One region of the Nonomuraea rubra genome, then DNA from elsewhere that is predicted to be linked to it. Evidence: riboswitches for the same ligand, from Rfam matches in the RefSeq annotation. Region 1 holds a riboswitch; the other holds the start of a gene.

What was found. Region 1 has a riboswitch for glycine ahead of gcvP (aminomethyl-transferring glycine dehydrogenase). Riboswitches for the same ligand answer to the same signal wherever they lie in the genome.
Region 2: it holds a riboswitch for glycine, as region 1 does, so the genes downstream of both, gcvT (glycine cleavage system aminomethyltransferase GcvT) here and gcvP (aminomethyl-transferring glycine dehydrogenase) in region 1, are expected to answer to the same signal.

Annotation. Positions count from the first base shown of each region.
Region 1 is NZ_JACHMI010000001.1:7,336,890-7,341,290, reverse strand. It holds gene HD593_RS33460 (FHA domain-containing protein) at 1-112, shown strand, start outside; gene ftsR (transcriptional regulator FtsR) at 165-818, shown strand; gene HD593_RS33450 (bifunctional nuclease family protein) at 951-1,421, shown strand; gene HD593_RS33445 (MerR family transcriptional regulator) at 1,569-2,189, shown strand; glycine riboswitch at 2,270-2,367, shown strand; gene gcvP (aminomethyl-transferring glycine dehydrogenase) at 2,550-4,401, shown strand, end outside.
Region 2 is NZ_JACHMI010000001.1:10,528,469-10,532,869, reverse strand. It holds gene HD593_RS47935 (L-serine ammonia-lyase) at 1-794, opposite strand, end outside; gene gcvH (glycine cleavage system protein GcvH) at 850-1,239, opposite strand; gene gcvT (glycine cleavage system aminomethyltransferase GcvT) at 1,236-2,321, opposite strand; glycine riboswitch at 2,356-2,451, opposite strand; glycine riboswitch at 2,452-2,550, opposite strand; gene HD593_RS47920 (gamma-glutamyl-gamma-aminobutyrate hydrolase family protein) at 2,622-3,308, opposite strand; gene HD593_RS47915 (3-oxoacyl-ACP reductase) at 3,318-4,082, opposite strand; gene HD593_RS47910 (aldehyde dehydrogenase family protein) at 4,088-4,401, opposite strand, start outside.

The DNA of each region.
Region 1 (4,401 bases):
CACCTACGTCAACCGGGAGCGGATCGAGGAGGTTCCTTTGCACTCCGGAGACGAGGTGCAGATCGGCAAGTTCCGCCTTCTCTTCCTGATGCGGGGCAACTCCGGCGCATGAGCGGGCGCAGTGGGCGACTCAAGATGACGGGCGGCCGTTCGCGGGAGGCCGGATGAGCTCTCAGGCGGCACGCTCCCACATGAGCATCGGGGAGGTGCTCGCGCTCCTGCAGGGCGAGTTCCCCGACGTGACGATCTCCAAGATCAGGTTCTTGGAGGGCGAGGGGCTGATCGAGCCCGAGCGCAGCCCGTCCGGCTACCGTAAGTTCACCCACCTGCACGTGGAGCAGCTGCGCTTCATCCTCACCGAGCAGCGTGACCACTACCTGCCGCTGCGGGTGATCAAGGACAGGATGGCCGAGAGCTTCGGCCGGCCGCGCGCCCTGCAGCAGGCCCAGGAGACCAGGCTCAGCCGGGCCGAGCTGCTCGAGGCCGCCGGCATCGACGAGGAGACCCTCACCGAGCTCGAGGACTACGGCCTGCTGGCCGCCGTGGCCAGGCGCTACGACGAGGAGGCGCTCAAGGTGGCCCGCACCGTGGGCGCGCTGGCCCGGTTCGGGCTGCACGCCCGGCACCTGCGGGCGGTCAAGGCGGCGGCCGAGCGGGAGGCCGGTCTGGTCGAGCAGACGGTCGCCCCCATACTCAAGCGGCGCCGCCCGGGAGCCATCGGTGAGGCCGACGAGGTCGCCAGGGAGCTTTCCGCGCTGCTGCTCGACCTGCACGCATCCCTTGTGCGCACGGGCGTGCGATCGGTCCTGGGCCGCTGAGGCCGTAGCGAGCTGGGAGGCGAGGGCACATTCCAGGCCCGCTGGGTGTTACGTTGAATTGCGAAGCCAAGTCAGCAGAAGCGATGATCGAAGAGCTGTGCCGGGTGACCGGTCAGGAATACGGAGCAGCCCGTGTTGCAGATGGAGGTCGTGGGCGTTCGAGTTGAAATGCCCACTAATCAGCCGATCGTCTTGCTCAAGGAGGCACACGGGGAGCGGTTCCTTCCTATATGGATTGGCATGCCCGAAGCCACGGCCATCGCGCTGGCCCAGGCGGAGGAGCCTCCGCCGCGGCCGCTCACCCATGACCTCTTCCGCGACGTGCTGAGCGCCCTGGGTGTCGGCCTGCGTGCGGTCAACATCGTCGCGCTGCGCGACGGCATCTTCTTCGCCGATCTGGTGTTCTCCAACGGTGTGGAGGTGAGCGCGCGGCCGTCCGACTCGATCGCGCTCGCCCTGCGCACCGGGGCCCGCATCTTCGCCAGCGAGGAGGTCGTCCAGGAGGCCGGGGTGATCATCCCGGACGACCAGGAGGACGAGGTGGAGAAGTTCAGGGAGTTCCTTGACACGATCACTCCCGAGGACTTCGGCAGGGCGGGGTAGGTATTTCAGTGCATTTACGCTTCACGACGCGCCGAGCCGGATCGTTGACTGAGCATGGTCACGGTCCTACGGTGCAAGTGAAACCCGTGGTCGCCCTTTACGAACCCCCAGATCAGGCCACGGGATGAGAGAAAGCCGGAGGTCCGCGTGGCGGTCAGCAGCGGCGAGGGAAAGACGGCCGGCCAGGAAGATCCGGTGCGGCGCGAGAGCGCGCGGCAGCGTGCCGGGGAGCAGGGTCTGCTCTTCGACGAGCAGCCGACGGCGCTGCCGGGCGACATCGGATACCGCGGGCCGACGGCCTGCGCCGCGGCCGGCATCACCTACAGGCAGCTGGACTACTGGGCGCGCACGGGCCTGGTCGAGCCGACGATAAGGGCCGCGCACGGCTCGGGCTCCCAGCGGCTCTACAGCTTCCGCGACATCCTGGTGCTCAAGGTCGTCAAGCGGCTCCTCGACACCGGGGTGTCGCTGCAGCAGATCCGCACGGCGGTGCAGCACCTGCGTGACCGCGGGGTCGCCGACCTCGCGCAGATCACGCTCATGAGCGACGGTGTCAGCGTCTACGAGTGCACCTCGGCCGACGAGGTGATCGACCTGCTCCAGGGCGGCCAGGGCGTGTTCGGCATCGCGCTCGGGCGGGTCTGGCGAGAGGTCGAGGGCTCCCTCGCGGAGCTGCCGGGGGAACGCGCGGCGGTCGAGGACACCGTCCCGGCCGACCATCCCGCTGACGAACTGGCCCGCAGGCGCCGCGCCCGCCGTACCGGCTGAGATCCGGCCAGGAGAGGGCACGCGTGGTCCGGTGAGCGGTTATCGGGGCCTACCGTAGTAATCTAGGACAGTAAGGCTGACGACCCCGTGCGGGAGAGTCCCCGGGCACCTGGTCCCGGGGCGCCGAAGGAGCAACCCTCCCCGGAATCTCTCAGGCATCCAGTACCGCTCGGGTGAGGCAACTCTGGAAAGCAGGCGCGCCCGCCAGGCGCGCCTCACCGACGGTGCAAGCCCCACCGGGGGTGAAGCTCTCAGGTCGTGGCGCCGCCGCACATCGCGGGGCCGCGCTGACAGAGGGGGAGACCCGGCACTCGTCCGCGCCCTGGCGCCGGTCTCCATACGCCTCGGGAGGCACACCCCATGACCGATCTGTCAGCTCCGCCGTTCTCGTCCAGGCATATCGGCCCCTCGGAGCCCGAGCAGCTGCGCATGCTCGAGGCCGTGGGCTTCGAATCCGTCGCGGACCTGGTCGCGGTGGCCGTTCCCGAGGCGATCAGAGCCAAGGACAGGCTCAAGCTGCCCGCCGCGATCGGCGAGGCCGAGGCCATCGCCGAGCTGCGCGCGCTGGCCGGGCGTAACCGGGTGCTCACCTCCATGATCGGCCTGGGCTACTACGACACCGTCACGCCCGGCGTCATCCGCCGCAACCTGCTGGAGAACCCGGGCTGGTACACCGCCTACACCCCGTACCAGCCGGAGATCTCGCAGGGCCGCCTGGAGGCGCTGCTGAACTTCCAGACGGTCGTCTCCGACCTCACCGGCCTGCCCGTCGCGGGCGCGTCGCTGCTGGACGAGGGCACCGCCGCGGCCGAGGCCATGACGCTGGCCCGCAGGGCGGGCAAGTCGAAGAGCGACGTGTTCGTGGTGGACGCCGACGCGCTGCCCCAGACCAAGGCCGTGCTGGCCACCAGGGCGGAGCCGCTCGGCATCACGCTGGTCGAGCACGACCTGGACGGCGAGCTGCCCGAGTGCTTCGGGCTGCTCGTGCAGTATCCGGGCGCGTCCGGGCGGCTGCGTGACTTCCGCGCCGTGGCCGCCGCCGCGCACGAGGCGGGCGCGCTCGTCGTGGCCGCCGCCGACCTGCTGGCGCTGACGCTGGTCGCCGCGCCCGGAGAGCTGGGCGCCGACATCGCGATCGGGTCCTCGCAGCGGTTCGGGGTGCCGTTCGGGTTCGGCGGGCCGCACGCCGCGTACATGTCCGTACGCGAGGGCCTGCAGCGGCAGCTTCCCGGACGGCTCGTCGGCGTGTCCGTGGACGCCGACGGCGACCCCGCCTACCGCCTGGCCCTGCAGACCCGCGAGCAGCACATCCGCCGCGAGAAGGCCACCAGCAACATCTGCACCGCCCAGGTGCTGCTCGCCGTCATCGCCGGCATGTACGCCGTCTACCACGGCCCCGAGGGCCTGCGCGGCATCGGCCACCGCGTGCACCGCCACGCCACCGCCCTGGCCGAGGGGCTGCGCGGCGGCGGCGTGGAGATCGTGCACGGCGAGTTCTTCGACACGGTGCTGGCCCGCGTGCCCGGCAGGGCCGCCGCCGTCGTGGCCGCCGCGGCCGAGCGGGGCGTCAACCTCTGGCAGGTGGACGCCGACCACGTCTCCGTGGCCTGCGACGAGAAGACCGGCGCCGCCGAGCTGGCCCAGGTGTGGGCGGCGTTCGGCGTGAGCGCCGCGGTGGCCCCCGAGGACGCCCCCGACGCGCTGCCCGCCGACCTGCTGCGCGAGAGCCCGTACCTGACCCACCCGGTCTTCCACAGCCACCGCTCCGAGACCGCGATGCTGCGCTACCTGCGCAAGCTGCAGGACAAGGACATCGCGCTGGACCGCTCGATGATCCCGCTCGGCTCGTGCACGATGAAGCTGAACGCGACCACCGAGATGGAGCCGATCACCTGGCCCGAGTTCGCCGCGATCCACCCGTACGCGCCGGACGACCAGTCCGAGGGCTACCGCGAGCTGATCGGCACGCTGGAGGGCTGGCTGGCCGAGGTGACCGGCTACGACGCCGTCTCCATCCAGCCGAACGCCGGCTCGCAGGGCGAGTTCGCCGGGCTGCTGGCCATCCGCGCCTACCACCGCGCCAACGGCCACGGCGAGCGCGACGTGTGCCTCATCCCGTCCTCCGCCCACGGCACGAACGCCGCCAGCGCCATCATGGCCGGCATGCGGGTCGTGGTCGTGGCCTGCGACAGCGACGGCAACGTGGACCTGG
Region 2 (4,401 bases), 3.2 Mb from region 1:
ATGGCCTGCAACGGGTCCTTCTCCGGCGACTCGGACTGCAGGCGGCGGTAGAGCTGGTTGGCGCGCCGCTTGACCTTCAGGCCGCCCGGCAGCACGCCCTCCTTGGAGATGCCGCGGCGCACGCACTCCGACATGACCTGCCACAGGTGCAGCAGGCCCCGGCGGATCTCCTCCTCGGTACGGCCGAACGCCCGCTCGTTCTCCAGCATCAGGGCGGAGATCGACAGGCCGGTGTTCGAGCAGTGCTTGAGCAGCTCCTCGCCGGTGGTGAAGGGGAAGGGCAGCACGGTGTCGTCGGGCTTGATGCGGTCGGCGCCGGTGGCCTTCTCGTCCACGACGAAGCCGCCGCCGACCGAGAAGTAGACCTTCTCCCGCAGCCGCTCGCCCGAGTCGGCGTAGGCGGTGAAGCGCATGCCGTTCGGGTGCTCGGGCAGGGAGATCTTGCGCTCGAAGACCAGGTGCTCGCCGACGACGAAGGGGATCTCGCGGGTGCCGTAGAGCTTGACGGTGCCCGACTCGCGCATCCCGGCGATCCGGGCGTCGACGGTGTCCACGTCCACCAGCTCGGGCTTCTCGCCGGACAGGCCGAGCAGGACCGCCTTGTCGCTGCCGTGGCCCTTGCCGGTCAGGCCGAGCGAGCCGTACAGGATGGCCTCCACGCGCGCGACCCGCTCCAGCAGGCCGTCCTCGTGCAGGCCGCGCACGAACTTGTGCGCCGCGGCCATCGGGCCGCCCGTGTGGGAGCTCGACGGGCCGATGCCGATCTTGAAGAGGTCGAAGACGCTGATCGCCATTGATGTGCGCCCTTCTCGAAAGGCCGGGGCCCGCGGCGGGGCCCCGGCGGTTGGGTCAGGAGTCGCCCGAGGTCAGGGCGGTGTACTCCTCGGGTGAGAGCAGGTCCTCGGGGTCGCCTTCCACGCGCACCTTGAACATCCAGCCCTCGCCGTACGGGTCGCTGTTGACCAGACCCGGGTCGTCCACGACGGACTGGTTCACCTCGGTGACCTCGCCGCCGACCGGGGAGTAGATCTCGTTCACGGACTTGGTCGACTCCACCTCGCCGACGGAGTCGCCCGGCTCGACGGTCGAGCCGACCTCGGGGAGCTGCACGAAGACGACGTCACCAAGGGACTCGGCGGCGAAGGCCGTGATGCCGATCGTCACGGTGGTGCTGTCGTCCAGCCCGGCCACCCACTCGTGCTCCTTGGTGTAGCTCAGGTCGTCAGGGATGTTGCTCACTTGTTCCTCCTGTAAAAGGGCAGCTCAACCAGGTCCATAGGTTCATGGCTGCCCCGGATGTCCACGGCCAGGCCTGATTCGGCGCCGGTGTCCACGTAGGCCATCGCGATGGGCTTTCCCAGGGTCTGGGAGGGCGCACCGCTGGTGACCTCGCCGACGACGACGCCGTCCTTGGTGACCGGGTAACCGTGGCGCGGCACCCGGCGGTTCCGCGCGACCAGGCCGACGAGCCTGCGCCGCGGCGGGTCGTCCTTGACCGCCTCGAGCGCCGACCTGCCGACGAAGTCGCCCGGCTTGTCGAATTTCACCACCCTGCCCAGCCCCGCGTCGAACGGGGTCAGCTCCGCGCTCAGCTCGTTGCCGTACAGCGGCATGCCGGCCTCCAGCCTGAGCGTGTCGCGGCTGGACAGGCCCGCGGGCCTGAGCCCGTGCGGCTCGCCGGCCGCCGCGATCGCGTGCCAGAGCGGCACGGCGTCCTGGTTCGCCACGAACAGCTCGAACCCGTCCTCGCCGGTGTACCCGGTGCGGGCGATCAGCGCCTGCCGGCCGTCCACCTGGCCGGGCAGGCCAGCGTAGTACTTGAGGCCGTCGAGGTCGGCGTCGGTGAGCGTGGCGAGGATCTCCTGGGCGCGCGGGCCCTGGACGGCGATCAGCGCGTACCGGTCCGAACGGTCCTCCACCACCGCGTCGTACGGCTTCGCGCGCTCCCGCAGCTCGGCGGCGACCTTCTGGTAGTTCGAGGCGTTGGCCACGACCATGAACTCCTCGTCCCCGAGCCGGTAGACGATGAGGTCGTCGAGCACCCCGCCGCGCTCGTTCACGATCATGGTGTACCTGGCCCGGCCGGGTGCCAGCGCCGACAGGTGGCCGACCAGCGCGTAGTCCAGCGCCTCGCCCGCCTGCGGCCCGGTCAGGAAGATCTCGCCCATGTGCGAGAGGTCGAACAGCCCGGCCGCCTCGCGGACGGCCCGGTGCTCGGCGGACTCGCTGCCGTACCGGAGGGGCATGAGCCACCCGGCGAAGTCGGTGAGGGTGGCGCCGAGGCTCTCGTGAACGTCTCGTAGCGGTGTCGGTCGGGACATTTGTCGCACCTCAGGACAGGAGTGGATGCCAGCATCCTCCCCCTCTGTCATCGATGCCTGAGAGCTTCGCCCGACTTTTGCCGGACTTTCACCTTCGGCGAGGCCCGCGGGCCTGCTTTCCAGAGGACACCTCGTCCGTGCGGTCCTTTGCCTTGAGAGGTTCGCGGGGAGGGCTTGCTCCTTCAGGGACCCTGACCGGCTTGTCAGGGTGCTCTCCCGCACGGTTTCGACGGTGATGTCCGTCAGCCTAGTGCCGTCGAGGGGCTGTTGTCGCGTCGCGGGCCGGATGTGGACGACTCGTCAGCAGGCGTGCACGAGCGCCTCGAACAACGCGTGGTCCGCGGCCGCCTCCGGGTGCCACTGCACGGCCATGGTGAACGCCCCGGAGGACTCCACGGCCTCGACCGTGCCGTCCTCGGTGGTGGCGGTGACCGTCAGGCCGGGGGCGAGCCGGTCCACGGACTGGTGGTGGTAGTGGGGGACCGCCACCGGCTCCTCGCCCAGCGCCTTGGCCAGGCCGGTGCCGGGGACGGGGGTGACGGGCAGGTGCCCGAAGCGGCCGGGGCCCGGGCAGTGGTCCGTGTGGCCGACCACGTCGGGCAGGTGCTGGTGCAGGCTGCCGCCGAGGGCCACGTTGAGCACCTGGAGGCCGCGGCAGATGCCGAGGAAGGGCAGGCCGGCGTCGAGGGCCGCGGCGAGCAGGGCGAACTCTGCTTCATCGCGGAATTTCCGGACGTAGCCGCTGCGTTCGTGCGGCTCGGCGCCGTACCTGGCCGGGTCGATGTCGCCGCCTCCGGCCAGGATCAGCCCGTCCAGGCGGCGTACCAGGCCGGCCGGCTCCCCGGCCGGCGGCAGCAGGACCGGCTGGCCGCCCGCGCGCACGACCTGCTCCACGTACGCGTACGGCAGCAGCGCGGCAGGGGTGTCCTGCCAGACCGTGAACGAGGCGGTCTCGGCGTAACAGGTGATGCCGATGACGGGACCCATGACCGTCACCTACAGCGGCGTGACGTAGGCACCGGAGATGCCGCCGTCCACCAGGAACTCGCTGGCCGTGATGAACGAGGCGTCGTCGCTGGCCAGGAACGCCACCGCGGCCGCGATCTCCGACGCCTCGGCGAAGCGGCCCACGGGCACGTGCACCAGCCGCCGCTGCGCCCGCTCCGGGTCCTTGGCGAACAGCTCCCGCAGCAGCGGCGTGTTCACCGGCCCCGGGCACAGCGCGTTGACCCGGATGCCCTCCCTGGCGAACTGCACGCCCAGCTCCCGCGACATCGCCAGCACCCCGCCCTTCGAGGCGGTGTAGGAGATCTGCGAGGTCGCCGACCCCATCACGGCCACGAACGACGCGGTGTTGATGATCGAGCCCTTGCCCTGGCGGCGCATGTACGGGATGACGTGCTTGCAGCACAGGTAGACGCTGGTCAGGTTCACCTCCTGGACGCGGCGCCAGGCGTCGAGGCCGGTCTCCAGGATCGAGTCGTCGTCGGGCGGCGAGATGCCGGCGTTGTTGAAGGCGACGTCCACACTGCCGTACGCGTCGTGCGCAGTCGCGAACATCCGGACGACGTCGTCCTCGCTGGTCACGTCGGCCTTGACGAACAGGCCGCCCACCTCGGCCGCGGCCTTGACACCCGCCTCCTCGTCGACGTCCGCGCAGACCACCCTGGCGCCCTCGTCGGCGAACCGGCGGGCCGTGGCCAGCCCGATCCCGCTGCCCGCGCCCGTGATGACCGCCACCCGATCCTGCAACCGCTGCATGTGTGTCACTCCGTTGAGATGAAGACGTTCTTGGTCTCGGTGAACGCCGCCAGCGCGTCAGGGCCGAGCTCCCTGCCGAGGCCGGACTGCTTGAAGCCGCCGAACGGGGTCCAGTAGCGGACCGAGGAGTGGGAGTTCACCGACAGGGCGCCCGACTCGACGGCCCTGGCCACGCGCAGCGCCCGCCCGACGTCGCGGGTCCAGATGGAGCCGCTCAGGCCGTACGGGGTGTCGTTGGCGATCCGTACGGCCTGCGCCTCGTCCTCGAACCTGACCACCGACACCACGGGGCCGAAGATCTCCTCGGTGAACGCCCGGT